3 regions of the Micromonospora sp. CPCC 206060 genome follow, and region 1 is predicted to be linked to each of the others. Evidence: riboswitches for the same ligand, from Rfam matches in the RefSeq annotation. Region 1 holds a riboswitch; each other region holds the start of a gene.

The links. Region 1 has a riboswitch for cyclic di-AMP ahead of V6U90_RS05440 (C40 family peptidase). Riboswitches for the same ligand answer to the same signal wherever they lie in the genome.
Region 2: linked by a shared signal. The riboswitch ahead of V6U90_RS14425 (C39 family peptidase) and the one ahead of V6U90_RS05440 (C40 family peptidase) in region 1 are both predicted to bind cyclic di-AMP.
Region 3: linked by a shared signal. The riboswitch ahead of V6U90_RS01400 (coiled-coil domain-containing protein) and the one ahead of V6U90_RS05440 (C40 family peptidase) in region 1 are both predicted to bind cyclic di-AMP.

What each region holds. Positions count from the first base shown of each region.
Region 1 is NZ_JBAKHU010000004.1:8,440-15,299, reverse strand. Features, by position in the region: gene V6U90_RS05450 (C40 family peptidase) at 1-865, shown strand, start outside; gene V6U90_RS05445 (N-acetylmuramoyl-L-alanine amidase) at 1,176-3,155, opposite strand; cyclic di-AMP (ydaO/yuaA leader) riboswitch at 3,475-3,614, shown strand; gene V6U90_RS05440 (C40 family peptidase) at 3,627-4,667, shown strand; gene dcd (dCTP deaminase) at 4,754-5,332, opposite strand; gene V6U90_RS05430 (pyridoxamine 5'-phosphate oxidase family protein) at 5,433-6,062, shown strand; gene V6U90_RS05425 (zinc metalloprotease) at 6,093-6,860, opposite strand, start outside.
Region 2 is NZ_JBAKHU010000018.1:55,911-67,539, forward strand. Features, by position in the region: gene V6U90_RS14420 (alpha/beta fold hydrolase) at 1-267, opposite strand, end outside; gene V6U90_RS14425 (C39 family peptidase) at 429-1,286, opposite strand; cyclic di-AMP (ydaO/yuaA leader) riboswitch at 1,593-1,736, opposite strand; gene trpA (tryptophan synthase subunit alpha) at 1,954-2,763, opposite strand; gene trpB (tryptophan synthase subunit beta) at 2,760-4,031, opposite strand; gene V6U90_RS14440 (hypothetical protein) at 4,319-4,570, opposite strand; gene V6U90_RS14445 (hypothetical protein) at 4,627-5,415, opposite strand; gene V6U90_RS14450 (hypothetical protein) at 5,566-5,712, opposite strand; gene V6U90_RS14455 (acyltransferase family protein) at 6,037-7,209, opposite strand; gene V6U90_RS14460 (hypothetical protein) at 7,274-7,831, opposite strand; gene V6U90_RS14465 (hypothetical protein) at 8,095-9,357, shown strand; gene V6U90_RS14470 (SGNH/GDSL hydrolase family protein) at 9,509-10,144, opposite strand; gene nudC (NAD(+) diphosphatase) at 10,245-11,165, shown strand; gene V6U90_RS14480 (carboxymuconolactone decarboxylase family protein) at 11,404-11,629, shown strand, end outside.
Region 3 is NZ_JBAKHU010000001.1:298,630-310,258, forward strand. Features, by position in the region: gene V6U90_RS01365 (glycoside hydrolase family 3 protein) at 1-1,234, opposite strand, end outside; gene V6U90_RS01370 (DUF3145 domain-containing protein) at 1,307-1,798, opposite strand; gene V6U90_RS01375 (hypothetical protein) at 2,177-2,506, shown strand; gene V6U90_RS01380 (carbonic anhydrase) at 2,741-3,373, opposite strand; gene V6U90_RS01385 (alpha/beta fold hydrolase) at 3,522-4,472, shown strand; gene V6U90_RS01390 (HelD family protein) at 4,621-6,762, shown strand; gene V6U90_RS01395 (cation diffusion facilitator family transporter) at 6,850-7,764, shown strand; cyclic di-AMP (ydaO/yuaA leader) riboswitch at 8,031-8,159, shown strand; gene V6U90_RS01400 (coiled-coil domain-containing protein) at 8,164-9,228, shown strand; gene V6U90_RS01405 (SRPBCC family protein) at 9,320-9,766, opposite strand; gene V6U90_RS01410 (STAS domain-containing protein) at 9,960-10,325, opposite strand; gene V6U90_RS01415 (hypothetical protein) at 10,763-10,909, shown strand; gene V6U90_RS01420 (hypothetical protein) at 11,060-11,497, shown strand.

The sequences.
Region 1 (6,860 bases):
GCACGCCGAGCCGTCGGTGGACGAGATCGAGGCGCAGATCGACAAGCAGTGGGAGCAGATCGAGCCCACCATCGAGCAGTACAACAAGGTACGCAGCCAGCTGAAGGTCAACCGGCAGAAGTCGGACGACCTGCAGAAGAAGATCGAACCGTTGGCGTTGCAGAGCCAGCTCGCGCTCAACCGGGTCGGCGCCATCGCGGCGCGCTACTACATGACCGGCCGGTCGAGTGAGCTGAACGCCCTGCTGGCCACCGGCAAGCCGGACAACCTCGCCGAGCAGCTCGCCCTGCTGGACCGGCTGGCTGCCCACGAGCGGGCGCAAATCGCCGGGGTCATCGCCATCCGCGACAAGTACGACGCGGAGAAGCAGAAGCTGGACACCCTGATCGCCACGCAGGTCAAGCAGGAGCGGGACCTGGCGGCCAAGAAGAAGCAGATCGACGCCGAGATCAAGCGGCTCCAGGCGTCGCTGCCGAAGACCGTGGTGAAGACCACCAAGTGCCCGACCGTGACCGGGGTACTCAGTGCCAAGGCAGCCATCGCGATCAGGACCGCCTGTGCCCAGGTCGGTAAGCCGTACGTTTGGGGTGCCACCGGGCCGGACGCGTTCGACTGCTCCGGCCTCACCCAGTACGCCTACAAGGCGGCCGGGATTTACCTGACGCACTACACGGGAGCCCAGTGGGACGAGGGCAAGCCGGTCAGCCGGGCTGACGCGCGCCCCGGTGACCTTGTGTTCTTCCCCGGCCATGTCGGGCTGTACCTCGGCAACGGGCTGATGGTGCATGCTCCCCGTGAGGGTAAGCCGGTGAACGTTTCGCCGATCAAGTACATGACGCTGAAGGGCTTCCGCCGGGTCACCTGAGCCCCTGACAGCGTGGAAAGGACCCCCGGCCATCGCCGGGGGTCCTTTCACATGACGTGCAACCGGATGTACGGGTTGGCGTCCCCCGGATCCCGGCCCGTGCGCTCCCCGCCTCTGGCCGAACCCGGTGTATGCCGACTGCGACACTGTCGAGCTGCCTGCGCAGACGGAGCGCTCCGTCCGGGCAAGCAACTCGACAGCGCCGGCTTCCGGGTGTGCCAGCGGCATCCTGGCGGCGTCATCCCGATCCAGCCAGGATGACACCGCCAGCCCGCGTGATCCCCGGCCAGTGGCCCGCGTGGTCCCCGGGTCAGGCCGGCGCGCCCACCGCCGACGGGAGCAACTGCACGTCGTCCAGGTTGACGAACATCACCCGGTGACCGAACTGGATCTGCACGTAGCGGTTCTCGCCCCGGATCACCGTCCAGTCGCCCGGCGAGGAACCGTCGAACGTGGTGGCCCGGTAGTACTCGCCGGGCACGACGTTGCCGACGGCGTACCGCTGGCCGGCGGAGAGGGTGTACTGCAACGGCGAGATCGGCTGGTACGGCACGCCGGGCGGATAGGCTGCCGCCTCCGGGTACGCCCGGCCGTACACCGGGATGGTCGCCTTCCCCGGCTTCGGGGTGGCCACCATGCCCACCGTCCACTCTGCGGTCGGCGCGTCCGCCGGGTTGTGGAACCACGCCTTCTGGCCGAGGTACCAGACCGCCGTCCAGTCACCCTGCCGGTCCGCGATGACGTACGTCTGACCGGTCGACGCGCGTGCCCCGTGGTCCGAGATGTGCATCGTGTTCGGGGTACCGTCCGGACGCAGCGCGATGTCGTTGACCAGCGGTGCGTTGTGGTCCGGTGCGCTGCGCAGGATCACCGACGACGAGCCGCGCGGGGTGCACGGCACACCGGCCCGGACGCAGCCGGTGAAGGCCGGCTTGTTGGTGGCGAAGTCGGGCGCGATCCGCACCATGCCCGTCGCCGGGGTGCCGGTGTTGACTTCCGGGGCCTTCATCAGGTCGAAGTAGTGGTCCCAGTCCCAGTACGGCCCCGGGTCCCAGTGCATGCCGCGCACGGTCGACGCGACGGTACCCGGCACGTTGTCGTGGCCGATGATGTGCTGCCGGTCCAGCGGGATGCCGAGCCGCAACGCCAGGTGCCGGACCAGCTTCGCCGAGGTCCGGTACATCGCCTCGGTGTACCAGGTGCCCTGGGCGGCGAAGCCCTCGTGCTCCAGGCCGATGGACTTGGCGTTGACGTACCAGTTGCCGGCGTGCCAGCCGACGTCCTTTGCCTTCACGTGCTGGGCGATGTGCCCGTCCACCGAACGCAGCGAGTAGTGCCAGCTCACGTAGGTCGGGTCCTGGACCAGCTTGAGGGTGGTCGCCCAGGTCGCCTCGGTGTCGTGGATGAGGATGTACTCGATCTTCTGCCGGGCCGGCCGGTCGGACAGGTCGTGGTTGCCGTAGTCGCCGCCACCGAGCTCCTGGTAGGGGGCCGGGATCCACTCGCAGGAGATGTCGAGCGGGCACTCCAGCCCGTCCGGACGCTCCAGCCTGCGCAGCCCGAGCCGGTCCAGCCAGGACCGCTCCGGGGTGATGTCGGCCCGGGCGACGAGGGCCACCTGCTGCCCGTCGTCGGTGCGCCGGCTGACCCCGGTACGGATCGTGTCGTACACCTGGTCGGCGAAGGCCGCCGCCGCGTCGGCGCTGTCCGCGCCCGCGTACCGGGCCACCGCGCCGTACCAGGCGGCCGGGTTGCTGTCACTGCCCGTCGGCCCGGCCAGGCTCCGCTGGTACGACGCCAGCAGGGCGGCGCCACCCCGGATGTTGACGGCCGGCTCGGCCCGCAGCGACTCCTCGGCGGCGCCGGTGAGCCCGGCGGCGGCGTCCAGCGTCTGCAACGACGCGGCCGGCGGTGCCGGACTGTCCGTCCCGGTACCGGCCCGGCTTGGCCGGGAGTCGTCACCGCGCGGGTCCTCGTCACCGGAGTCGTGGTGGTGCCCGGGGAGGGAGAGCACGTACTCGGCGTCGGTGAGGTGCATCGGGCCGAAGCCGCCGCTGGTGCTCGGGGTGCCCGCGTTGGTATCCCAACGGGACTGGAGGTAGGAGACGCCGAGCAGGACGCTCTCCGGTACGCCGTACTCCGCTGCTGCGGCGGCGTACTCCTGCTGCCGGGTCGGGGCGGTCGAGCCGGCGGCCGGGGCCGTCGCGGTGAGTGGGACGAGCGTCGCGGCGCCGGCCACGACGGCGCTGAGCAGGATCCGTCTGCTCGTCGGTACGTTCGGGCGAAGCATCGAACCTCCATTCGGGGGGGGGATGGGTCAGTCCGTCGTCACCCTCGCGCGTGCCGGGACGTTCGTCAACAGATTCCGACGAGACCGGTGCCAGTGAAATTTATCTTCGCTCCCCGTCGGGGGCCGCCGCGTTCCAGAATCGCCGCGTCCCGCCCCCGACCTGTCGAGGAATCGTCACGTCCAGCGGGCCGCCGTGTCGGGTCGAGTGTCCGCCATGTGGATGGAATCGAGGGGTGTCGCAGCTTGCGACCATCCGGCGGCCTTCTCTAGTGTGGTCATTTGTCGAGACGGCAGCAGGTCACCCAGCCCGGGTGGCATCGGCTCGACACCGCCGAATCGCTCGCCTGGCGAGCCGGGGACCCAGTGCACCACCGGGGTGAATCCGCAGTCCTGCGGTAGGGCGCCTCCCTTCCCGCCCGAACCCGTCAGCTAACCCGGTAGGCGGTAGGGGAAGAAGGAGTTAAGGCCTCGGTGGCACACCATGCCCCGCGGTCGACGTCCACCCGACCGGCTCCCGCCGGCCGGCGGACGATCGCACCGCGCCCACGCTGGTCTCGCATATCCACCGCACTCGCCGCCCTCATCGGGTTCGCCGTCATCCTGACCGGCGGAGCCACCGCGGCACACGCCGAACCCTCGATCGCCGAGATCGAGAAGCAGATCGACGAGGACTGGAACAAACTCGAACCGATCATCGAGAAGCACAACGCCACCCGCCAGGACCTCGCCGCCCGCCGCAAGCAGGCCGCCGCGCTCGCCCGACAGATCGAACCTCTGCAACTCCAGGTCGACCTCGCGATGAACAAGGTCAGCGCGCTCGCCGTCCGGGCGTACAAGGGTGAGAACACCTCGGCCCTGAACGCGATGCTCGCCGGCGGCTCACCCACCACGTTCGTCAGCCAACTGGAGATCCTCGACCAGTTCGCCAAGCGTCAGCAGGCGGACATCCAGGCGGTCGTCGAGCTCAAGCGGAAGCTCAGCGCCAAGAAGGAGCCACTGGACGCGCTGGTCGCCCAGCTCACCCGTACCGAAGCCGAGCTGGCCGCGAAGAAGAAGCAGATCAACGCCGAGATCGACCGGCTGCAGAAGCTCCGGATCCAGGTGTACGGCAACGGCGGCGGTGGCCCGCTGCGGCCCGCCCCCTGCCCGGCCACCTACCCCGGCGGCAAGGCCGGCATCGCGGTCAAGTTCGCCTGCGCCCAGATCGGCAAGCCGTACGTCTGGGGCGCCGAGGGGCCCAACTCGTACGACTGCTCCGGGCTCATGCTCGCCGCCTGGGCCAAGGCGGGCGTCTCCCTGCCGCACAACGCCGCCGCCCAGCGGCGAGCGGTGCCGAGCGTCAGCCGGTCCGAGCTACGCCCCGGTGACCTGGTCTTCTACTACAGCGACCTGCACCACGTCGGCATGTACGTCGGCGACGGCTGGCTGGTGCACGCCTCCCAGGCCGGCGAACCGGTCAAGATGAAGCGGGTCGACAACGGACCGATCCACAGCTACGGCCGCCCCGGCTGAGATTCGATGTAAGGAAGGGCCCCTTCTTAACGCTTTCGGTATAGGAAGGGGCCCTTCTTAACGCCTGTCGCCGGTGTGGCTGTCGCTCAGCGGGTCGGCCAGGTCCGCCAGTGCTGCCAGGCCCGGCTCGGTGTCGGGCCGCGCTGCCCCTGGTAACGCGAGCCGTAGACGGCCGACCCGTACGGATGGTCGGCCGGCGACGAGAGCCGGAAGATGCAGAGCTGCCCGATCTTCATGCCCGGCCAGAGCGTGATCGGCAGGTTCGCCACATTGGAGAGCTCCAGGGTGACGTGACCCGAGAAGCCGGGGTCGATGAAACCGGCCGTGGAGTGGGTCAACAGCCCCAACCGGCCCAGCGAGCTCTTGCCCTCCAGCCGTCCGGCGAGCTGGTTGCCGAGCGAGATCACCTCAAGGGTCGAGGCGAGCACGAACTCCCCGGGGTGCAGCACGAACGGTTCCCCGTCCGGTACGTCCACCAACGAGGTCAGGTCGTCCTGCTGCATCGCCGGGTCGATGTGCGTGTAGAGATGGTTGTTGAAGACACGGAACAGCCGGTCCAGGCGTACGTCGATACTCGACGGTTGCACCAGCGCGGGCTCGAACGGCTCCAGCGCGAGATTACCCGCCTCGATCTCCAGCACGAGGTCACGGTCGGAGAGCAGCACGGACACACCTTAGCGAGCCGCCCGGCCGGTACCTGCGTCGGCGTCGGGTCAAATGCCTGGTTGAGTGGGCGTTCGAACGTGTGTTCGATAGAATGAGGGCATGGCAACCTGGTCTGAATTCGCCGCTGACGAGCCCCGACTCGCCGACGGGATCCGCCACCTCATGCAGCAGTACGGGCCAGGTCTCGGCTATCTGGCGACGGTCCGCGCGGACGGTGGTCCCCGGGTGCACCCGGTGTCACCCGTTATCACCGAGGAGGGCCTCTTCTGTTTCGTCATCGACTCGCCGAAGCGGCGCGACCTGGAACGCGACGGGCGGTACGCGCTGCACTCGTTCCCGCCGGAGGAGAGTGACGACGAGGCGTACGTGGCCGGTCGTGCCCGACCGGTTACCGATCCGGCCCGGATCGCCCGCCTCGCCGACCGAGCGCATGCCACGCGGCAGGTCGACTGGCGGCTCTTCGAGCTCACCGTCGATGTGGCGATGCTCGCCCGACGCGGTGGTCAGGGTGATCCGGGCTCGCCGCACTCGCGCCCGGACGTGCAGGTGTGGCTGGATCCGACCGGAGCCGGAGCCGGAGCCGGAGCCGGAGCCGGAGCCGGAGCCGGAGCCGCCGGGCCCACGCCGCCGCCAGTCCGGCCGAGCCGACGTGGGCGGCACGCCCGCCATCCGATTGCGGAGACGCCGGTGCCTGTCCTGGTCCCAGAGACGCCGGTGCCGGCCCCGTGACACGGAGCCGGCACCGGACGGTGGTTGCGTTTACGCCGCGCGGTACGCGTTCCACGCGGTGATCATGCGAGCCGCCTGGCCGGCGGTGAACTCGTACATGCACGAGTCGTACGTGTAGTCCATGAAGTTGTGGATCGGATCGGCACCCGCGGTGGAGCAGGTGTCCCGGCCGGTCGGGCACTGGTAGGCCGGCGACGACTCAGCCGGGGTGTCCGAGACGCTGTCGCCCGAGCCGGAGCAGCCACCCTGGAAGGTGTGGTAGAGGTTCAGCCAGTGGCCGACCTCGTGGGTACCGGTGTCACCCTGGTTGTAGTTGGTGGCGGTACCACTCGGCAGCGACTCGCCCAGCACGACGACACCGTCCATGCTGTCCAGCTTGCGCTTCGGGAAGGTGGCCCAGCCGAGCAGGTCGTCGCTCAGCTCGCCGAGGTACATGTTCAGGACGTTCTTGCCGCCCTGGCGCAGCGAGGTCTTCATCGACCGCTCTGCGCTGGAGCCGTAGACGATCGGGTACCACGCGGGGTTGGTGACCCGGTTGATGCTCTGCAACTGGAAGGCGAAAGCGGTGGGGGCGCCACCGGTCGCGCCGCTGTATGCCTGGTTGAGTACGTTGATCTGCGAGGTGATCATCGAGTCCGGGATGTTGCCACCGGCGCGGGTGCTGTCCCGCTGGATCACGTGCACGATCACCGGGATGGTTACGGTGGCCATGGTGGCCGGACCGGCAGCCTCCGGTCCGTTGCGCAGCGCACGCTCGCGTAGCGCGGCGACCAGGTCCGCGTCACGCTCGCGCACCTG
Region 2 (11,629 bases), on a different contig from region 1:
GCCGAGGGAGTGCCCGAGGACCACCACCCGTTCGGCGGGGTCGAGCAGCTCGGCGACCCGGTCGGCGAGCGCGGTGAAGGAGTAGCCGGGCAGCGGCGCGGCGGCACCGTGGCCAGCCAGATCGGGGGCGAGCCAGCGGTCCGGCCAGTGCCGGTCGAGCAGCGGACGCCAACGGTGCCAGACGGCGCCGCTGCCCCCCATGCCGTGCAGCAGCACCAGCCGGGGCATCCGGGTCTCGCCGGTCGGGGAAGGTTCCGGGTCGGACATGTCGAGCAGTCTGCCACCGGCCCGGGGCACACCGGAACCGCCGGGAACGCCGGTCCCCGGGCGCGCACCGGGCGCCGACCCTGGTGGGTCGGCGCCCGGTGGTGGCGGTGCGGGGAGGAGGACCGCCGGATGGAACGCTGGTACGGCCTCGGGACGGGACGTCAGGCGGAGTAGCCCCGGGTCGCGATCCAGTTCGCCAGGGCGGTCGTGGCCAGCCAGTACGAGGCGGTGGCCGGGTCGGCCGAGTCCGAGATCTGCACGCTGCGCCCGTCGTCGGCGTAGCCGACCACGGCGATGTAGTGCCCGCCGGGGAAGGAGTGCCAGCCGCCCTCGGTGTCGGTCACCGAGCCGGCCACGTTGGCGACGACGGCGTACCCGTTGCTGACCGCCCGGACCACGTCGGCCTGGAGCTGGTCCTTCTGCGCCGACGTGGCGGCACCACCGGGGATCATCCGGGTGCGGTAGAAGTCGGTACCGGTCACGCTGTTGAGCACCCGGGTGGTGTCGTAGGCGGAATCGGTGCCGAACTCGTCGGTGTTGAGCGGGCCGGCGAGCGCGTCCTGGCTGCGCTCGATGCCCCGGACCGTCAGGGCGTTGCGCACCGCCGCCGGACCGCAGTAGTAGTAGGTGGTCTGCGCCTGGTAGTCGACGTCGAGCACCTTCTTCGCGGGCGGCTTCGGCTTCGTCGGCGTAGCCTTCACCGCAGCCTGCCGGACCGGCTTGGCGGCAGCGGACGGGGTACCTGTCGGCGCAGTCGTGGCCGACGCGGTCGGCGCCGGGGTGGTGGCAGCCGACGGGCGGGTCGCCCGGGAGACCCCGCCGGTGGTGGAGTCGTTCCGTTCGGCCACGGCGGCCACCGCCAGGTCGCCCCGGGTGGGCTCGTCGGTACGGGTCAGCAACAGACCGGTGGTCGAGGTGACGGCCAGGACGACAGCCGAAACGGCCGCGACCTGGTACGGGCGACGCGACGCGACGCGCGTCAACTGCTGCTTGAAGCGGTCTTTCACGTGATCCTCCACGGTTGGGTCGCGTCATCGGGGGTATGACGACGCGCCGGGCCCGCCGCTACGGCGACAGGCGGACGGGACGGTGCTGCCGGGAAGACGGATCCACCGATGTCAGGCGCACGCCGACCACACCACGGGGCAGAAGCTCACCGTGGTGCTGCGGGGTCGACCGGGGGGTGCGAAGGGGGAGGTGGTGACCGGGGCCACCGCCGGGGATCCGCCAGTCTCAGCAGCCGAGCGGTCGGATGGCGGCGGGGGTCGGTACGGCGCGACGGGGAGGGCCGGAAAGCGGCGGGGGGTGGTGCTGCACGGGTACGAAACTCCTTCCGATGCCGCCTACCGGGTTAGCTGACGGGTTCGGGCGGGAAGTCTGGCCCTACCGTGGACGTTGTGCTCCACGGATTCACCCCAGAGTGCGGTGGGTCCCCGGCTCGTGCGTGCACGACTCAGCGGGTCCGGCGCAGCGTCGCCCTCGGCGACCGGCAACCACACCGGACCGGGCCGACACTACTGGCCGCTTCTCCTGCTGCCAACCCCTCTGACCTGCCAAAACAGCAAGCCCGCCCGCGATTGGTGACGCATTGTCACCGTGACGGGCACCAATGGGCACGGGTGGCGCCGGAGGTACGGTTCGGGCCGAAAGTGCCCATCCGGCCCATCCGCACGACACAGGTCGGGATCAGGCGACAGCGGGCTGGGCCGACCGGACCCCGGCGGCGAGATCCGCGGCGACGGCGGTGACCGCCTCGACGGCGGCACGCCGGTCCGGGGCGTCCAGCATCGCGCGGACGAAGGCGGACCCGACGATCACGCCGTCGGCGAAGGACGCCACCTGGGCGGCCTGCGCCCCGTTGCTGACCCCGAGCCCCACGCAGACCGGCAGGTCCCCTGCCACGCGTACCCGGGCGACCAGGTCCTTCGCGCCGCCGCCGACCGCGCCGCGCTCACCGGTGACCCCCATCAGCGAGGCAGCGTAGACGAAGCCTCGCGACTCGGCGACGGTCATCGCGATCCGTTCCGGGGTTGAACTCGGCGCCACCAGGAACACCCGGTCCAGCCCGTGGGCGTCGGACGCGGCCCGCCACTCGGCCGCCTCGTCGGGAATCAGGTCAGGGGTGATCAGTCCGGACCCGCCCGCCCCGGCCAGGTCGGCGGCGAACCGCTCGACCCCGTACCGGTCGACCAGGTTCCAGTAGGTCATCACCAGCGCCGGTGCGCCCTCGTCGGCGACGCCCCGCACAGCGGTGAAGGCGTCGGCGGTGCGGGTACCGCCGGCCAGCGCGATCTCGGTGGCGCGCTGGATGACCGGGCCGTCCATCAGCGGGTCCGAGTACGGGATCCCGACCTCGACGATGTCCACCCCGGCGGCGACCATGGCACGCATCGCCGCGACCGAGGTCTCCACGTCGGGGAAGCCGACCGGCAGGTAGCCGATCAGGGCGGCCCGGCCCTCGGCCCGGGCCTGCTCGATGGTGCTACGGACGCTCACTTGGCCTGATCCTCTCTCACCACTGCCGCACCGTCGGAGTCCAGCAGCCCGAAGTACCGGCTGGCCGTGTCGACGTCCTTGTCCCCCCGGCCGGACAGGTTCACCAGGATCACGCCGTCCGGGCCGAGCCGGCGGCCCTCCCGGATCGCACCGGCGAGAGCGTGTGAACTCTCGATCGCCGGGATGATGCCCTCGGTGCGGCAGAGCAGGAGGAACGCCTCCATCGCCTCGGCGTCGGTGACCGGCTCGTACCGGCCCCGGCCGATCTCGTACAGCCACGCGTGGGCCGGGCCGACCCCGGGGTAGTCGAGGCCGGCGGAGATGCTGTGGCTCTCGATGGTCTGGCCGTCGGCGTCCTGGAGGATGAGGCTGCGGCTGCCGTGCAGGACACCCGCGCCACCACCGGTGATCGAGGCGGCGTGCCGCCCGGTCGCCACGCCCTCTCCCCCGGCCTCCAGGCCGAGCAGCTCGACCTCCGGGTCGTCGAGGAAGGCGTGGAAGATGCCGATCGCGTTGGAACCACCGCCGACGCAGGCACAGACCACGTCCGGCAGCCGGCCGACCAGGTCGAGCATCTGCTGTCGGGCCTCCTCGCCGATGATCCGCTGGAAGTCGCCGACCATGGACGGGAACGGGTGCGGACCGGCCACCGTACCGATCAGGTAGTGGGTGTTCTCGACGTTGGTGACCCAGTCCCGCATCGCCTCGTTCATCGCGTCCTTGAGGGTGCGCGAACCGGCGGTCACCGGGATGACCTCGGCTCCGAGCAGCCGCATCCGGGCCACGTTGAGCGCCTGGCGGCGGGTGTCCTCCTCGCCCATGTAGATCACGGCCTCCAGGCCGAGCAGGGCGGCGGCGGTGGCGGTGGCCACCCCGTGCTGGCCGGCGCCGGTCTCGGCGATCACCCGGGTCTTGCCCATCTGCACGGTGAGCAAAGCCTGGCCGAGCACGTTGTTGATTTTGTGTGAGCCGGTGTGGTTTAGGTCCTCGCGCTTGAGGACGATCCGCGCGCCCCCGGCGTGCCGGGCGAACCGGGGCACCTCGGTCAGGATGCTCGGCCGGCCCGAGTAGGTCCGGTGCAGTTCCGCGAGCCGGGCGGTGAAGTCGGGGTCGACGATCGCGGCCCGGTAGGCGGCGTCCAACTCCTCCAGGGCCGCGACCAGGGCCTCCGGTACGAACCGGCCACCGAACCGGCCGAAGTAGGGACCGGACTGGGCGGAGAGCGGCGTCGACGCCGCGGAGACGGGATTGTCCGAGGTCTGGGTCACGCGGTCCTCATCACTGGCTGGTCGTTCGGCGACTCGCTCCCGCCCGGTGGGCGGCACGGGCGCGGCAGGGCGCTCCCGTCGGGGAACCGCCGGCGGCCCGGTCGGCCGCCGCGCTCCGCCGGCCCGGACTGCGGGGTCTTGCCGCCCTGGGCCCGCCTGGCGCGTGGATGACGCACCACCGGATCGTACCGAGACCGGATGACCTGGGATCGACCGGGCGAGGATGACGCCGTACGGACTGGGCGGAACGGGGGATGCCCCGTCCCGCCACCATCGTCAACCCACCGTCATCCGATCTGCCGCTTGAGGTGGTAGCGGTGCACCTCGGTGCTGCCCTGGAGGTTGTTCACGTCCTCCTCGGCGGTGACCAGCTCCCAGCCCTCGGCCCCGGCCCGGTTCAGGTGGGCGATGGCCGTGTCGGCGTAGTCGGTGACATCCCGGCGCGACCCGTCCGGGCCGTACCAGTGGTAGGTGAGCCGCCAGGCCTGTCCGGAGACCTCGCGACGGCGGACCAACAGTGCGTACTCCCAGGCGACCATCCGTCCATTATGGCCAACCATCTACCCACCGTGCGGTCGGGGTTACGACGCGTCGCTCAACCAGCCCGGACGGTACGCCACCGGGTGCCCGGCCGCCACCGGCGGACCGGGGCGGCGGCGGTGCGGTCCGGGGCCGGACCGGGTACCGGCACGGAGCACGCCTGGTGGGCCCGGACCGCCGCCACGAACGCCTCCTCGCGCAGACTGCGGGCCGCCAGGACGGACAGCTCCGCCATCCGCCAGGCATCCCGCTCCCGCTGGACCGCCGCCCGGTGCCGGGCGCGCAGCCGGTCCCGCACCACGGTACGCAGCACGAGTTCCTGTTCGACCGGGTGGCGGCGCGGATCCCAGCCGTTGCGGTGTGCGAACACGTCGCTCAGTTCGGCCACCGACAGCTCGCGCCGCCAGTACGCCGCCATCGCCGCCCGGTGCAGGAAGCGCTCGCGGTCGGCGTACTCGGCCGGGGTGTGCGGGGTCCGGGGGACACCGAACGCGACGGCCCGGACCAGGCGGCGTACCTCGGCGTCGGCCTCGTCGAGCCGGCGCCCGGTCGTTTCGGCCTCACCCTGCACGGCGAGCCACCCGGCCCGATGGCGCCGGGCGGTGGCGGCGGCCCGGTCGGCGGCCACCGCCACCTCCCCGGCGTAGCGCCGCAGGTCCTCCGGCGCCTCACCGACGGGCATCCCGGCCGGTGCCGGCGCCGACTCCGGTGGCGGCTCGGGCACCGGGCCGCGTCGTCCGACCAGGGTGGCGATCACCACCATCGCCAGCACGGTCAGGGCCGACCAGATCGCCACCGCCTGCGGCACGTCACGCAGGAAGTGGTAGAGCAGAGCGTGCATCATCTCGACACCTCGGGAGTGGTCAACGCGATTCGGGGACGCGGCCGGCGCCCCTGCGTGGACGGACGGGGCCGGTTACCGGCACCCGGCAACGGGGCGCACGGTGTCGGGCACAACCTGGGACGGTCGCTGGCCGGTCGTGGCGCGCGACGGTCAGGCCAACTGCAACCGGCAGCCGACCGGCGGGGCCCGCTGGCCCCGGACCGTGCGCGGACCGGTGTCGACGGTGCACCGGACACCGGTCGGCACGACCCGGCCGGCCGACGCCGGCTCTGCTCCGAGGTGGACCGCGGGACGCACGTCGGACACCGCGCGGTCATCGTCCACATCCGCTGCCGGACGCTCGGCGGTCGCCCTGGACACGTTGTCGGCTGACACAGCGTTGGCTGACACAGCGTCGGCTGACACAGCGTCGGCTGACACAGCGTCGGCTGACACAGCGCCGGACGGCATGCCGCCCGTCACCGCCGGGACGGCGGCCCGGGTGGCGCCCGGGAGCGGTGCGGCACCGGCGCCGACGGCGAAGACCACCCAGGCCAGGGCCAGGGCTGCGATCAGGCGCGCCGAACGGCACACCACCCACCACGACGGGCGGACGGGTGCAGCGGGGTTCACCCCTACAACCTACCTCCTGCCGGACCGGTACGCAGCGTGAGAGATGGAAGTATTGCCATGTCCGGCGGTCCGGCGGCGGGGTACGAGCAGTCGCATCATCGGGTTCTCCACGAACCGGTGCAGCGCTGCGGCGAGTAGGAGGTTGAGCAGCAGGAAGCCGACCGCGGCGGCCGGCCCCTGCCAGCCCGGCAGGCCCTGACTCCGGCCGGCGAACTGGAGCACGGTGGAGATGACGAAGACGTGCACCAGGTAGTACGCGAAGGAGACCTCACCCAGCCAGACCATGCGCCGGGAACGCCACGGCGACCAGCTACCACGGACGTCGGCGTCGGCGGCAGCGGCGATCACCAGCAGGTAGACCGGCGCCAGCAGGGCGGCCCAGAACTGGGCCGGGATCCAGGTGCTCGCCGCCACCCAGGTCACCACGAAGATCACGCTGGCCACCGGCAGACCCGGACCGCGCCACCGGCCCCGGATCATCAACTCGGCGGCGGCCACCCCCATCCAGAACTCCAGCGACCGGACCAACGGGAACACCTGGGTGAACCACCAGCGGCTCTGCTCGGGGACCAGTTCCTGTCCCGGCCACAGCGCCAGGATGAGCAGTGGCACGGCGACGACGACGCCGACCAGGACCCCGGCGCGTACCCGCCGGAGCAGCGGGAGCACCAGCGGCAGGCAGAGGTAGAAGAACAGCTCGCAGGAGAGCGACCAGCTCACGGTGTTGACGCTGTAGAAGTAGCCACCGTGCGGGATCCAGGCCTGGACCAGGAAGAGGTTCGCCAGCGCCACCTCCCAGTTGATCTCGATGGCCAGGTACGTCCAGAGGAGCAGGACGGCCGCCCAGAGCACCAGGTGGTTGGGGTAGATCTTGGCCAGCCGGCGGCGCCAGAAGTCCCGGCGCCGCTGCCCCGGGCGGGCCGACCAGACCAGGACGAAGCCGCTGAGGATGAAGAAGAACTGCACGCCGGAGAGGCCGAGGGTGAACAGCCAGCCGACCACGGCCTGGTAGTCGGGCTCGGCGATGATCCGCATGGTCCCGATGTGGAAGCCGAAGACCAGCATCGCCGCGATCCACCGCAGGCCGGTCAGCGAGGGCAGGTTGCTCCGGCGGGTGCTCGCCGGAGCCGCTGCCACGGTCGTCTCGTCGGGATTCTGCCGAAGCGACTGGATCGGGCCCATGGGCGGCCACCCTAGCCGGAACGGAGCGGGGACCGCCCACCCGTCCCGCCGTACGGGGTACCGGTCACCCGGCAGACACCACCGGTTGTGGGTCGCCGGTGACCTCCCCGGGCGTCGGGAAGGCGTACCGGGTGGCGTGCTCCGGGTCGGCGGGGTCGATCTGCCGCAGACCCGCATCGGCGAGCCGCTTGTTCACCTCGTCGAGGTGCTCGCGGACCAGTCGGGCCTCCTCGTCGGTGACCCGGCCCCGGTGCGGCCGGCCCGCGTACTCCAGGGTCCCGTAGTCGATCTTCTCCGTCGACTTCCGGGTGGTCTTGGCCGGCCGGACCCGCTCGGCGGTACGTAGCAGCTGCGCCATCGGTACGTCGGTGGCGAGCGAGTCGAACTCGCTGGCGGTCAGCACCACCCGGCGGGGCTCGTCGTCGTGCTGGTCGTGGATCTCCACCACCGCGATGTCCAGCGCGGCGTCGTCGATGCTCTCCACCTCCACCGGCCGCGCGTCCAGGCGTACCGGCCCGGCGACCAGGTCGGGGTGTTCGAGTACGACGATCTTGACCACCTCGTCCTCGGGCGCGATGACCTGGCCGCTGAAGTCGGAGACGTGGACGGTCTTCTTACCCATGCGCGGAACTTCTCCTATCGGGGTGGGTTTCTGCCGATCAGCAGACGAACCTACCCGACAGGTGTGCGAAAGAAGGTGTCAGGTCACCGGGGTGTCGACCGGCGAACCGACCACACCCGACCTGCTCCGATCCGGCATCCACCCCGGACGGTCAGCCGAACGGCTGCCCATCACCGACCGATCGTTGACGACCGGCCCGCCACGTGTTCTCATCACGATCCAATAGAAACTTTCATATTTCCATGGATGGATCGGAGACAGCGATGTCCGTGTTCCGTCGTACCGCGGTTGTCGCGGCGATGGCCCTCACCGTGGGGGCACTCGGCGCACCACCGGCCTCCGCACAGCCCCTGGTCGAGGTCGCCAGCCTGCCCACCGCCGCGGTCGCGCTCGGCGACAGCTTCATCAGCGGTGAGGGCGCCGGGTCGTACACCCCGGTGACCGACCTCAACGGGGTGGCCCAGTCCTTCCCGGGCTGGTCGGCACCGAACAGCAACGCGTTCTTCTGCCACCGCTCGGCCAACGCCTCGCTGCACCGGGCCGACCTGCCCGGCATCCAGGCCCGGTTCAACCTGGCCTGCTCCGGCGGTCAGCCGCACGACATCGCCGCCGCCTCGGCCGCCCGGACCAACGGCCGTCAGGTCACCGCGCAGCTCGACCAGCTCCGCACGGTGGCCCAGACCCACGACATCGATCTGGTACTGGTCGGGCTGGGCTCGAACAACAGCTCCTTCACCTTCGGTTCGGTGGCCGAGAAGTGCGCCAACCGGTTCATCGCCGACGCCTGGACCGGCTGGTGGGAGTTCTGGGCCTACCTCGGCGGTCCGGTCCCGCAGGAGCCCTGCACCACCACCGACCTCGCCACCTCGGCGCAGCTCGCGGCGGCGACCACCGAGACGACGAACGCGGTCCGGCAGCTACTCACCACGCTCGACCAGATCGACGCCGACGGACAGCACCGGATCGTCTTCCAGGACTACACCAACCCGCTCCCGCTGGACCTCGAGGTCAAGTTCCACGAGGAGGACAGCCGCAGCGACACCCGGGACAAGTTCCGCGCGCTCGGCGCCGAGCGGTACGCGGGCGGCTGCCCGATCCACCGCGCCAGCCTCGCCCCCGGCCACTTCTTCTCCCAGGGGCTGGGCACCCTGGTGAAGTCGGTGCACACCACCATGTCCGCCGAGTTCCCCGGTGACGACCTGGTCTACCTGAACGTGCAGCGGGCCTTCGACGGCGCCCGGCTCTGCGAGCAGTCGACCAGCCCGACGGGGGCGCTGGCCACCCCGATCCGGCTCCAGGACGGGCCGACCGGGGTCTTCGTGACCAGCCTCTCCGGCTACGACAAGCTGGACATCCAGCGCATCGCGAACACCTGCGGCACCTACTTCCAGACCTGCCAGGAGTCCTGGCACCCGAACGTCGCCGGGCACGCCGTGCTCGGTCAGTGCCTCACCGGCGCGGCGAGCAGCGGTAACCGGGCCGTCTCCTGTGTCCGGTCGTCGGACGGCCGGATCAGCGTCGGCTGACGTCTCCCCGGACCGGCCAACCCCACCCCGCCGATCCCGCAGCTCGGGCCGCCACTACCCGACACACGCCGAAAATGCCGGGGCCGGAACTGCGAGATCAATGCAGCGGGGTGGGGGTGGGTCGGGGGGATTCGCGGGGCACGGCCTCCGGTCAGGCCGCCGGCTGCCAGCCCAGGGCGGTCAGGTACGCCTGGGCGAGCACCGCGTGACCGGGCAGGTTCGGGTGGACCCGGTCGTTGGCCCAGTCCGCCGCAGTGGTGTGCGCCAGCACCCGGTCGAACGCCTCCTGGGTGGGTACGTGCACCGCGTCGAGCTCGGCGGCGAGCCGGCGCACCACGGCGCCGTACCGGTCCGACATGGCCCGCTGCGGTTCGGCCCGGTCCGGCTCGATGAGGTACGGGTCACCGAGGACCAACTGGCAACCGGTGGCGGTGACCGCGCCGGTCAGCAGGTCCCGCAGGGTCGACTCGTACTCGTCGATCGGGACGGCCTCGTCCTCCCGGCCGGTGAACCGGCGCCACACGTCGTTGATGCCGATCATCACGCAGAGCCAGTCCGGACACTCGCCGATCGCGTCGGTCTCCCACCGCTCACGCAGGTCCCGGACGGTGTTGCCGCCGATCCCCTGGTTGACCCAGGTCAGGTGGTGCTGCGGGTAGGCGGCGGTGACGAGGGCGCGGACCAGGCTGACGTAGCCGGAACCGTACGGCGCCGCGACGTCACGCCGGCCGCAGTCGGTGATGCTGTCACCGATGAATACGATCCGCTGACCAGGCTCGAAGATCACAGTCGCCCTCCCGTCGGCCGCCCGCCGGCCGGGCGTGACCGTAGTACCGGGAAAATGAGCACGTCAAGGCTGCGCCATGATCCGGGACGGAGAGGGCCTCATGACACCGACGGTGACGACGATCGGCTACACCGGGGGACGGCTGGACCGGGGCGCCGGGGTGCGTACCGACCCGGCCCGCCTCGCCGCACTCCGGGCCGATCCCGGTAGCCGGGTCATCCCGGTGTGGCGGGACCGCTGCCCGGTCACCGGTGACCCGGCGGTACCGGTACGTCTGACCGGGGCCGGCACCGGCCTCGCGGATCGGGATGGCGTGTTCCTGGGGCTGGACGGGACGACCGGCATCTTCGCGGTGGACCTGTCGGAGCTGGCCGAGGAGCAGGCGGTGACGCTCACCGGTGCCGACCGGACGTTGGATGTCCGGTCCTGCGTGGGCCACCTGGATCCGGCCGAGGCGGCGGTGCAGGCGTACGCGCGGGGCATCCTGCACTGGCACCGCAACCAGGGCTTCTGCGGTACCTGTGGGGCAGCGGCCGGGCCCCGCGACGGTGGCGCGCTCCGCGCGTGCACGGCGGCGGACTGCGGCCGGCTGCTCTTCCCCCGGATCGAACCGGCGGTCATCATGCTCGTCGAGTCCGCCGGTACGCCCCGGCGGTGCCTGCTCGCCCGGCACCACGGGTCGGCCGTGGACGCCTACTCGCTGCTGGCCGGCTTCGTCGAGATCGGGGAGAGTCTGGAGGACGCGGTCCGGCGGGAGGCCGCGGAGGAGGCCGGGGTACGGGTGGGCCCGGTGACCTACCAGGGGTCACAGCCCTGGCCGTTCCCGGCCGGTCTGATGGTGGCGTTCCGGGCCCGGGCGTTGTCCGACGAGGTGACCGTCGACGGCGCCGAACTGCTCGATGCGCGCTGGTTCAGCCGGGCCGAGCTGCGCGACCGGGTCGCGGCCGGGCACCGGTTGGGTCGGGTCGACTCGATCGACCGGATGCTGCTGGAGTCCTGGCTGGCCGGGGCGCCAGCCTGACCCGGCCTGACCCGGCCTGACCCGGGTGCCCCGGACGACCCGGGTGCCCCGGACGACCCGGGTGACCCGGGTGACCCGGGTGACCCGGGCGACCCGCAACGCAAGCGGCGAGAACCGGGCCGGCGTTGCCGCGTGCGACCATGCATCGACGAACCCCTACCCACCGGGCCGCCCGCCCGGGCCGGTCAGCGACCGGCGGTGGGCTGCGGACCGGTCATCGCCCCAGGAGCGTGACAGCTTGGCACACATCGACCTCGGCCTGGACGAGAAGCAGTTCCCCGGCATCATCGGCCTGATGCGGTACCGGCCGGAGACGGCCAAGCCGCTGAACCAGTTGGCAGAGGTCCTGCTGCGTACGCCGAACTCGCTGCCGCCGGGCGAGCGGGAACTGATCGCGGCGTACGTCTCCGGCCTCAACGAGTGCGAGTTCTGCTGCGCGTCGCACTCGGCGTTCGCCGCCGTCC
Region 3 (11,629 bases), on a different contig from region 1:
GGGTCACCGCCTCCACCATCCGGGTACGCGGCACCGTGCCGTCCCGCAGCGCGGCGAGCAGACCGTCGTACGCCTGGGTGACGTTCGGCGGCATGAGGATCAGGTCGTTGCCGGCGTTGAGTGCCCGTACCGCCGCTTCCCCGGGCGAGTAGCGCTGGGCGGGGGCCATGTTCATCCCGTCGGTGACCACCACGCCGGTGAAGCCGAGTTGGCCCCGGAGGACGTCGGTGAGCAGCTTCCGGGAGAAGGTGGCCGGGACCCCGGGGTCGATGGCCCGGGCGTCGAGATGGGCAGACATCACCAGGCCGGCACCGGCGGCGATGCCGTCCCGGAACGGCGGCCAGGCGCTGGCCGCGAGGGTCTTCTGGTCCTGGGTGAGGGTCGGCAGCTCGGCGTGCGAGTCCGAGGCGGTGTGCCCGTGGCCGGGGAAGTGCTTGAGGGTGGCGGCCACCCCGACGGACTGGAGGCCGCGGACCGCACCGGCGACCTGCCTGCCGACCGCCTTCGGGTCGCTGCCGAAGGACCGGGAGCCGATCACCGTGCTCCGGGCGACGAGGACGTCGGCGACCGGGGCGAAGTCGAGGTTCACCCCGAGGGCGGCGAGTTCCTCGCCGGCCGCCCGCCAGGCCGCCTCGGTGAGCGCCGGATCACCGGCCGCCCCGGCGGCGAGCGCGTTCGGCAGCAGGGTCACCCCCTTGGTGATCCGGGTGACCACCCCGTACTCCTGGTCGATCCCCACCAGGAACGGTGCGGTACCGGCCGGCAGCTTCCCGGCGGCGACCCGCAGTCCACCGGTCAGGTCCCGGACCTGTTCCGGGCTGTCCACGTTGGTGGTGGCCTGGTTCTTGTTGGTCGGGTCGTCGGCGGAGAAGCCGACCAGGATCACCCCGCCGAGCCGGTACTTCGTCACCATCTCGGCGGGCGTGTCCACTCCGGCGAGCTTCCGGTTGCCGGCGGCGGAGCCCGCCGACACCGTCGTGGCCGAGCTGCCATAGGCGTACGGCATCAGCACCTGGCCGACCAGGTCCTCGTCGGCGAGCGTGCCGACCAGGGCGGCGGCCCGGGCGGCCGGATCGGCGCCGGGGTCCGGGGTCGGGGCGACCACCGGTGCGGACGCGGACGGGCCGGTCGAGGGGGGCGCGGCGGCCGGCCGGGGCGGCTCGGAGCAGCCGGCGACGGCCAGGGCGGTCAGTACGGCGAGCGCGGAGAGGGTACGCCGTGGGAAGGTCGACACGGGCCCATCCCATCAGCCCCGTCCTTACCGGGGCAACTCGACCGGGCCCGGGTCGACCGTCCGGGGTACCTGTCAACCCACCCGGGTCAGCAGGGTCACCGGTGCGCCGTCCCCGGCGTGCCGGTACGGCTCCAGTTCCGCGTCCCAGGCCGTGCCGAGTGCCTTGTCCAGGGCGTGCGCCAGCGCCTCCGGGGCCCGCGCGGCGGCCATGATGGCCCGGAGCCGATCCTCGCCGAGCTGGATGTCACCGGCCGCACCGACCGAGGCCCGGAACAGGCCGCGACCCGGTACGTGCATGAACCGCTCCCCGTCCACGCCGGGACTCGGCTCCTCGGTGACCTCGAAACGGATCATAGGCCACTGCCGGAGGGCAGCAGCCAGCTCGGCCCCCGTCCCCGGACGGCCGGTCCACCCGCACTCGGCCCGGCGGGCGCCGGGATCGACGGGCTGGGCCGTCCACTTCAGGTTGACCGGCGCGACAAGGACGCGCGCGATCGCCCACTCGACGTGTGGGCACACGGCGAGTGGGGTCGAGTGGACGTATACGACGCCACGCGTTGGCACGGTGACCTCCCGGAGAGCGAGGTGCGTCTTCCCCTACGACCTCGCGCCAGCCGAGTGGTGCGTGAAACACATGATGACTGGTGTGACGGATGGTGCGCCAGCAAACCGGAAAATTCGGTGGACAGGACCGCCTGGAATAGCCGTACCGCCATCGCCGTTCCACCACACGTCGGCCGTGGGCGCCCGGGGGCACCCGGTCGTGTAAAGTTCAGTTGGCGACTTCTGTCGCCGACATCTTCGGGCTCACCCCCGAGTTGGATCAGATCCGAACTTGGACCAGACCCGAAGTTGGACCAGACCCGATCAGCACCGTGGGGACGGTCCGCAGAGCCCCCGGACACCTTCCGTCCTCCCGTACGTCTTGCAAGGAGTACCTCCGTGGCGAGCAACACCTCTAAGACCGCGCGCGCGTCCGTTCGGGCCGGCCAGGCCGGCCAGGGTGGCGCCCTGAGCGTGCTCGGCGAGTTCAAGTACCTGATCCCGCTCAACAACGGCAAGCACGCCTACGTGCGGAACCTGACCAACGGCAAGACCGCGCACCTGCGCACCGACTCGGACGCCTTCGTCGAGGAGATCCGGGTCCTGGCCGCCGCCGGCCACGCCGCCAAGATCCGGGCCGAGATCAACGGCCTTGCCGCCTCGTTCCCGGGCCAGGGCTGGGACGCCACCGAGAAGCGGCTGGTCGAGGCCGGCGTCTTCGAGGGCTGAGCACCTGACGCGAGCGGTCCCGCTGAGGGGCCGCAACAGCACGACAACGAAGCCGCCCACCGGTTCACCCGGTGGGCGGCTTCGTTGTCGGTGCCTCCAGTGGGGCGTGGTTGTTGTTGCCTCCAGTGGGCGGCGTCCTCGCGTTCCCTCCGGGGGGCGGCGTCCTCGCGTTCCCTCCGGTGGTGTTAAGCGGGGGCCCTTCCTATACCGAAAGCGTTAACCGGGGGCCCTTCCTCACAGCAGGGTGACCTCGCCGCTGCCCAGGTCGTAGATCGCGCCGACCACGTCCACCTCGCCGGAGGCCACCGGCCCGGCGAGCTTCTCCTCGGCGCGCAGCGCGGCCACCGACCGTGCGGTGTGCCGCCGGGTGGCCAGCGGCACCACCTGCGGGTCGTGCACCCCGACCTCGGCCACCGCCGGAGCGATCTGGTTGACCAGGTAGGCGAGCGAGCCGCCGGGCCGCTGGCCGTTGCGCAGGGCCTCGACCGTCGATGTCACCGCGCCGCAGCGCTCGTGCCCGAGCACCACGACGAGCGGTACGTGCAGTGGGCCCACCGCGAACTCCACCGACCCGATCACGGCCCGGTCCAGCACGTGCGCGCCGGACCGCACCACGCAGATCGAGCCGAAGGTCTGATCGAAGATCGCCTCCAGCGGTACCCGGGAGTCGATGCAGCCGATCACCACCGCGTGCGGCCGTTGATCCCCGGACGCGGTGGCCGCGGCGGCGGTCACATCATGGCCGTGGATGGGCTGACGGCTGACGAAACGCCGGTTTCCGGCGAGCAACTCGGCCAGCGCGGCGGCCGGCCGGTGGACGGTTCCACCCGGGGGCACGACGGCCCCGGTCGGCGACAGGGAAGACATCCCATAAGCATGGAGACCTACCCGCCGGTCGGGAAGTCGCCTGCGAATCTTCTCACCGCCCCGGTTCACCTGATGAGATGTCGGGTAGTCGATGGTTACCGCCGGGTTTCTGAGATGTGATGAAGTCCGGCCCGCACGGGAGGTGGCGATGCCGGAACAGTGTGAGGTGCGGCTTCCCGACGGCGTACGGCTGCACGTCGAGGTGACCGGTCCGGACGACGCCGAGGTCACCGTCGTGCTGCTGCACGGCTGGACCCTGGACGGGCGGGCCTGGCACCGGCAGGTCGAACCGGTCCGGGCCGCGCTGGGCGAGGCGGCCCGGGTCGTCACCTACGACGCCCGGGGGCACGGTCGGTCCAGTTGCATGTCCCTGCGCACGGCCACCCTGGAACAGCTCGGCGACGATCTGGCGGCCGTGCTGGCCGAGGTCGCCCCGACCGGTCCGGTGGTGCTGGTCGGGCACTCGCTGGGCGGCATGACGATCATGGAGTACGCGCACCGGCATCCGGCGGACTTCGCCGCCCGGGTCGCCGGCCTGGTCTTCGTGGCCACCACTGCCGAGGGGCACACCCACACCGCGTACGGCCTGTCGCCCCGGATCACCCGGCTGATCCGGCTGGCCGAGACGGCTGGCGCGGGGGTACTGGCCCGCTGCGGCTCCTGGCGCCCGCCCCGTGCCCTGCTGCGGGCGCTGCGGCCGAGTCTGCGCTGGTTGCTCTTCGGTGACCGGTGTGATCCGGTGGACATCCGGTTGGCCACCTCGGCGGTGGCCCGCGCCTCGCTCCGCTCGATCGGCGGGTTCCGGGCGTCGATCGGGGTCCAGCACCGGTTGGAGACCCTGGCCCGCCTCGGTGACGTCCCGGCTGCCGCGCTGGTCGGCGACCGGGACCGGCTCACCCCGCCCCGCTGCGCCGAGTCGATCGCGGATGCGCTGCCGACCACCGAACTCACCGTCTGCCCGGGTGCCGGGCACATGCTGATGATGGAACGCCCCGACGAGGTCAACGCCGCGCTGCTCGGCGTGGTACGCCGGGCGCTGGCCGCCAACATGCCCGCCGATCATGGACTTGTGGTGGGTGACAGAAGCCACGAAGGGTAGCCAGTCGGGCACCATAACTCCATGATCGGCGAAGACCCCGACAGCGGTCGGGGCGGTGCCCCGTACCCTCTTCAGGTCACCCTGACCTGCGGCCCGGCGCCGCCCGGCGGCCCCGCCCCGCCGCCGACATCCGGTAGGAGCTTGCGCGTTGACCGATCAGACCACGCTGCAACAGGAGATCGCCGCTGAGCAGCGTCACCTGGACCGGGTGTACGCCCGGCTGGCGGAGTTGCGCCAGTCGGCCGCGCGCGCCGAGCGTGACGGTTACCGGCTGGCCCGGGTGGGCAACTTCGGGGCGCTGGTCGAGCGGGACGCGATGGTCTTCCATGCCGCCCGGCGCCGGCAGGCGCTGGACGCCGAGCACGAGGGGCTGGTCTTCGGGCGGCTGGACCTGCGGGACTCCTCGGTGCTGCACGTCGGCCGGCTGGGGGTACGCGGGGCCGACTCGGAGACGCTGGTGGTGGACTGGCGGGCCCCGGCCGCTGCGGCGTTCTACCGGGCGACCGCGCAGCAGCCCCTCGGGGTGGTCCGCCGCCGGATGATCCAGTCCGCCGGTGAGCGGGTGACCCGAATCGAGGACGACCTGCTCGACCCGGCAGCGGCCCCGCCGGGCATGCGGGTGGTCGGTGACGGCGCACTGCTGGCCACCCTGGCCCGAGCGACCGGACGCGGCATGCGGGACATCGTGGCCACCATCCAGCGGGAACAGGACGAGGCGATCCGCTCCTCCGGGTCGGGGGTGACCATCGTTTCCGGCGGCCCGGGGACCGGCAAGACCGCGGTCGCCCTGCACCGGGCGGCGTACCTGCTCTATTCCGACCGCAGCCGGTTCGCCGGGGGTGGCGTGCTGGTGGTGGGCCCGTCGGCGGTCTTCGTCGAGTACATCGCTTCGGTGCTGCCGTCGCTCGGCGAGAACGCGGCCACCCTGCACTCACTCGGCTCGCTCTTCCCCGGGTTCCCCGCGACCCGGACCGACCCGACGGCGGTCGCGGCGGTCAAGGGCTCGCTGCGGATGCGCCGGGTGCTGGAACGGGCGGCCCGGGACGCCGTGCCGGACTCCCCCGCCGAGCTGCGACTGCTCTACCGGGGTGAGCTGCTCCGGTTGTCCCGGGCCGAGCTGGACACCATCCGGACCCGGGCACTGCCACCGGGTGCCCGGCGAAACGAGGTCCGCCGGGCCGGGTTCGACGGGATCTTCGCCGCGCTCTACACGCAGGCCCGGCGGCTGCGCATCGGCGGCCTGCCGGACCAGCGCAGCTTCGAGGACGAGTTGGCCGACCGGACGGACTTCCGGGAGTTCCTCAAGGCGTGGTGGCCCCGACTGCACCCGTGGCACGTGCTGCGCTGGTTGGCCGACCCGCGGCGGCTGCGGTCGTACGCGGGCGGCATCCTCTCCACCGTTGAGATCCGGGCGCTGGGCGAGGCGTACCGGACGCTGGACGCCGGGGGGCCGACGATCGCCGACGTCGCGCTGCTGGACGAGTTGGACGCGCTGCTGGGCAAGCCCGTGCGGCCGGCCCGGCGGCGGCGGGACCCGTTCCAGCTGGCCGGCGGGGTCCGGGAGTTGAGCACGCATGCCGAGCGGCAGCGGGCCGCCCGGGAGGCCGCGCGGGAGCGGCCGGAGGACTACCGGGAGTACGCCCACGTGGTGGTCGACGAGGCCCAGGACGTCTCGCCGATGCAGTGGCGGATGTTGGGCCGTCGGGGCCGGCTGGCGTCCTGGACGGTGGTGGGTGATCCGGCGCAGACCGCGTGGACCGGTGACCCGGCCGAGTTGATCCGGGCCCGGGACAAGGCGCTGGGCCGGCGCAAGCGGCACGAGTTCACCCTCTCCACCAACTACCGCAACCCGGCGGAGATCTTCGCGGTGGCCGCCGAGACGATCCGCGAGGTGCACCCGGAGCTGGTGCTGCCCCGGGCGGTCCGGGCCACCGGGGTCGCCCCGGTGCGACGTACCGTGCCGGCCGCCGAGTTGGCCGCCGCGACCGTCGAGGCGACGGCCGTGCTGCTCGCCGAGGTGGAGGGGACGGTCGGGGTGATCACGCCGGTGCCCCGCCGGGACGAGGTGGCCTCCTGGCTGACCGGGCTGGCCGACCCCCGGTTGCAGGTGGTGACCAGCCTCCAGGCCAAGGGCATGGAGTACGACGGCGTGGTGCTGGTGGCGCCGGGTGAGATCCGGGCGGATTCGGAGTCGGGGGTACGCACCCTCTATGTGGCGCTGTCCCGGGCCACCCAGCGGCTCACCACCCTCGACCCGGAGGCTGCCATGCCCTCGACCCGAAGTGAGTGACAAAGTATTCACCGTCAGTTGGTTGAACACATAGCAATATGAGCATAGGTTGGAGCGGCGGCAGGGCATCGGCGGGAGGGTGGGTACGTGGGCGGCGGTCATCATCACCACGGGCAGGCGCGTAACGCCCCCCACCAGCACCGGGGTCGGCTGTGGGCGGCGTTCGCCCTGCTCAGCGGCCTGATGCTGGTGGAGGCGGTGACCGCTCTGGCCACCGGCTCGCTGGCGCTGCTCTCCGACGCGGGGCACATGTTCACCGACGTGCTCGGCATCGGGATGGCGCTCGCCGCGATCACCGCCGCCCGGCGCGCCGCCGACGACCCGCAGCGGACCTTCGGCCTCTACCGGCTGGAGGTACTGGCCGCGCTGGCCAACGCGGTGCTCCTCTCCGGCGTGGCGGTCTACGTGCTGATCGAGGCGGTGCAGCGCTTCGGCACGCCGTCGGAGGTGCCCGCCGGCCCGGTGCTGTTCGTCGCGCTGCTCGGCCTGCTCGCCAACATCGGCGCGTTCGCGCTGCTCCGGCCGGGCGCCGAGGAGAACATCAACCTGCGCGGCGCGTACCTGGAGGTGGTCGGCGACCTGCTCGGCTCGGTCGGCGTCATCGTCGCCGCCGTGCTGATCGCGGTCGCCGACTGGTGGTGGGCCGACCCGCTGGTCGCGGTGGCCATCGCGGTCTTCATCCTGCCCCGCACCTGGCGGCTCGGCCGGGCCGCCGTCCGGATCCTGGTGCAGGCGGCACCGGAGCACCTCCAGGTCCCGGCGGTCCGGGACCGGCTCTGCGCGGTACCCGGGGTGTCCGACGTGCACGACCTGCACGTCTGGACGCTGACCTCGGGCATGGAGGTAGCCTCGGCGCACCTGACCATCGACCCGGGCGCCGAGGTGGGCACGGTACTCACCGCGGCCCGGACCGCCCTGCACGACGAGTTCCACATCGAGCACGCCACCCTCCAGATCGAGCCCGGCGCCGCCACCGGGGCCTGCGGTCGGATGGAGTGGTGAGGCCGCGATCCGCAGCGTGGGGACCGACGGACCGACGGTCGACAGCCGGGATGAATCGGGCGTCGATCGGACACCCGGCACCGGAGGCGCACCGGGGTCAATCTCCCGGGTTTAGCGGCACCTTAAATCTTTCAGGGGTATTGTCCGGAACATGCCGGACAAGTGGGTAGGAAGAGCCCGTAGCGCCCATTCAGGCGCTGCGGCGTACCCACCGACCCCGGTAGGCTCACCACCGGCCCCCGCCGGGCGGCGCCCTCCGGCGCCTGCGGTGGCCGCCGCCTAATCGCCTCGTGCGAGCCGGGGAACCACGTACCTGGGGTGTATCCGCGTCAGCGGTAGGGATCTTCCGTCCCGAACCCGTCAGCTAACCCGGTCGGCGGCTGACGGAAGGACATCTGTATGCCGATATCCGCACGACGTACCACCGCCCGGATGGCAGCCCTGCTCGCCGCGACCCTCGCCCTCGGGGTCGTGACGGCGCCGGTCCCCGGCGCACAGGCCGCCGTTCCGGTCGGTACCGCCCTCGCGGCACCGGCCCCGGGCACCGACGACGAAGGGGGCACGCCGGCCCTCCGGGCCCAGCTCGAAGCAGCCAGCAAGGGCTTCCTCGACGCCAAGGCCGCCCTCGACAAGTCGAGCAAACGCCAGCAGGAACTGACCGGCCAGCTCAAGGTCATCGAGGCGGACTTGACCGTCCGCAACGCCAAGGTCGGCGAGATGGCCGGCGTGGCGTACCGGACCGGCCGGCTCGGCACCATCTCTGCGCTGCTCGGCAGCGGGTCACCGGACAGTTTCCTGGACCGGGCCGCCGCCCTCGACGCGGTCGCCGCGCACGAGGACCGGCAACTGCGCGACCTGATGGAGACCCGTGACCTGCAGACCCGGGCCAAGACCGCCCTGGACAGGGAGGTCACCGAGCAGCGCAAGCAGGTCGCGATCATGGCCAAGCGCAAGCAGCAGGCCGAGCGGGCACTGCTGGTGGCCGGCCGCTCCAGCAGCAGCGGATCCAGTGGTCCCGCCTCCACCACCTCGGCCTCGGCCAAGCCGGCACCGCGCAATCCGGACGGCTCCTGGCCGAGCGAGTCGTGCAGCGTCAACGACCCGACCACGTCGGGGTGCATCACCCCACGCACCCTGCACGCCCTCAACCAGGCCAAGGCGGCCGGGTTCACCCGGTACGTGTCCTGCTTCCGCAACGGCAGTTCGGGGGAACACCCGAAGGGGCGGGCCTGCGACTTCGCCGCGCAGAAGAGCGGCTTCGGCGGGGCGGCCACCGGTGGCGACCGGACGTACGGGAACAACCTCGCCGCGTACTTCGTGAAGAACGCCAGCCGGCTCGGCGTGCTCTACGTGATCTGGTACAAGCAGATCTGGCTGCCCAGCAGCGGTTGGAAGTCGTACAGCGGGGCGGGTGGCGATCCGTCCAGCGACCACACCAACCACGTGCACCTCTCCGTCTACTGACGACGCGCCCGGTGGCCGGTCGGAGCTACTCCAGCCGGCCACCGGCGTACCCGGGGGTAGGGCCCCACCCGGCAGTGAGCCGGTGGCGGCCTCAGGCGCCGTCGAGTGCCGCGCCAAGGCGGGCGGCGAGGCACAGGTGCGCCGCCCGGGCCTGGCGCAGCGCGTACCCGAGGAGCGGGGCGGGCGCGGCAATGCTGATCTCCACGTCGATGCGCACCTGGTCCGGCGCCTCGGTCCGGATCCGGGCGTGGTTCCGGACCCGGGTGCCGCTCCACTGCCGGGCCACCACCACGACCTCCTCGGTGCTCGCGGTCAGCACGTCGGCCTGGTACGAGATGGGCAGCCGGAGCGGGCCGAGGGCCACCCGGTCCGTGATCATGTAGCTCGCCCGGGCCCCCGGGCGGGTCGGTCGGGGGGTGACCCGGACGATCAGCGGGTGCAGCTCGACCTGACGGGTCAGGTCGGCCAGCAGTGCCGAGGCGGTCGCCGGGGTGCAGCGCGCCTGGACCGTGTAGGTGAAGGTGTCCTGTCCGCGCACCGTGCCTCCTGACTGCCGGGCCGCCGGGCCGCGCACCGGTACGGGCGACCGCCGCAGGGTGCCGGGACGACGGCTGGTGCCGGGACGGCGGCGGACAGCGACGCGCTCCGGTGCCGGCCGCGACGGCAGCCGGGCAGGATGAGCATGACAGGCAGCCGGGGGTGGCGCCAGGGGGCCGGTAGGACCCGGGGGCTCAGACTCCGGTGGTCTTCGCCTCGGCGGCGTTGGCGCCAGCGAAGTAGGGCTCCGGGGCGCCGAAGAGACCGAGCAGCCCGGTGACCCAGAGTTGCCGGTGCACGAACCGGCTGGGCTCGGTCACCACGAGCTTGACGCCACTGACCCCGGCGGTCTGGAAACCGGCGACCATGGCGCTGATACCGACCGAGTCGATGAAGGTGACGAGGCGCATGTTCAACTCGATCCGCGCCGGTCGGCCCTTCGCCAGCACCTCGGCGACAGCTTCCTTGACCTCGTACGCGGTGTCGACATCGATTTCGCCACGCGGCGAGATCTGAACGACCCCACCGGGCAGGACAGTCTTCACGATCGACAGGCTCACGCGAGCACCTCCACTCGCCCGCAACCGGGCGCCTCATCAGTACGCGGGCCGCGACCGAGAGTATTCCTCCCCCGCCCTCGGTCGCCACCCCCCGGGATGAGCAATTCGCCGAATCGGGCCTCACGAAGTGCCACAAGACGGACATTAAGCATGATAAGCCCCAAAAATTTCGGCCAGCCGGGGGTTCTGAGACCATTCCGGACAGCACTCGTCCGGCCGCACCAGAGTAGCCGCCGAACCCCAGCCGCACCCGCAGGCCGGGCCGGCGATGTCCGGACGCCCCCGCCCGCCGGGCACCGGTCAGCCGTGTGGTGGAGGGCACCCCGGCGGTCCGGCCACCTGATCGGACCGGGTGGACTCGCCCCGACGTCAGCGCCCGGCCGGTACGGCGACTAGCATCGACGGCAAGGGATACCCACTCACCCGGGAGGCTGTTCATGCTGCGGAGACTGCTGGGGTTGGCGGGCGTGGGTGCGTTGCTCGCGCTCGTGCTGGCCTGTGGGTTCGGTGGTGGCGGGGATGACGACGACGACAACGATGACGACGACTTCGCCCGTGGTGTGGCGGTCGTCGTGGTCAACTGAGGACCTGACCCGCTCGCGGCCGACTCCCCTGGGTGATCGCGGGTTTGCGGCAGAACCCGCGCGGGCACCTCGGAGGACGTAACCACATCCGCGCCGAACAGCCCCCTGTCCGAAGTGGCCGCTGCTGTCGGCATCCGAGGAGGTACCGCCATGTTCGGGAGCAACCTGCTGGACCGCCGGACCAAGACCGAGCGCATCACCGACCAGGCCTGGCAGCAGCTGGCCTCGGCGGTGCACTCCGCCGGGGACAGCCTTCGCGACACCGCGCGGTCGACCGGACGGGGCACCTCCCACCTGGCCGACGAGGCCGGCGACCGGGTCGGTGCCGCCGCCGACGAGGCATGGCGCCGGGCCAGCCGGGCGTTCGACGCCCTCGCCGGGCGGCGGCCGGCGCTGCCCTGGGCGTGGATCATCGGCGCCGGGGTGCTGGGCGCCGCGATCGGCTGGGCCGCCGGCTCGGCCGCGCGAGCGGCGGCCAGCCGTGACCCGGAACTACGCCGGGTCGACGACATCGAGTTCGTGGACGTCGACCGGCCGGACGCCCCGGTTTCGCTGGACGTCGACCACGCCGGTCCGTCGGAGCGGTGACGGCGGGCCACCGGTCCGAATGACCGGACGGGCCATCCCGCAGGCCGGCCACCGTGGCGGCCGGCTGGCCGGCGCCCCGGCCGGTCAGCAGACGGCGCACCGACGGTACCCGTCCTGATCAGGCACGGGGGA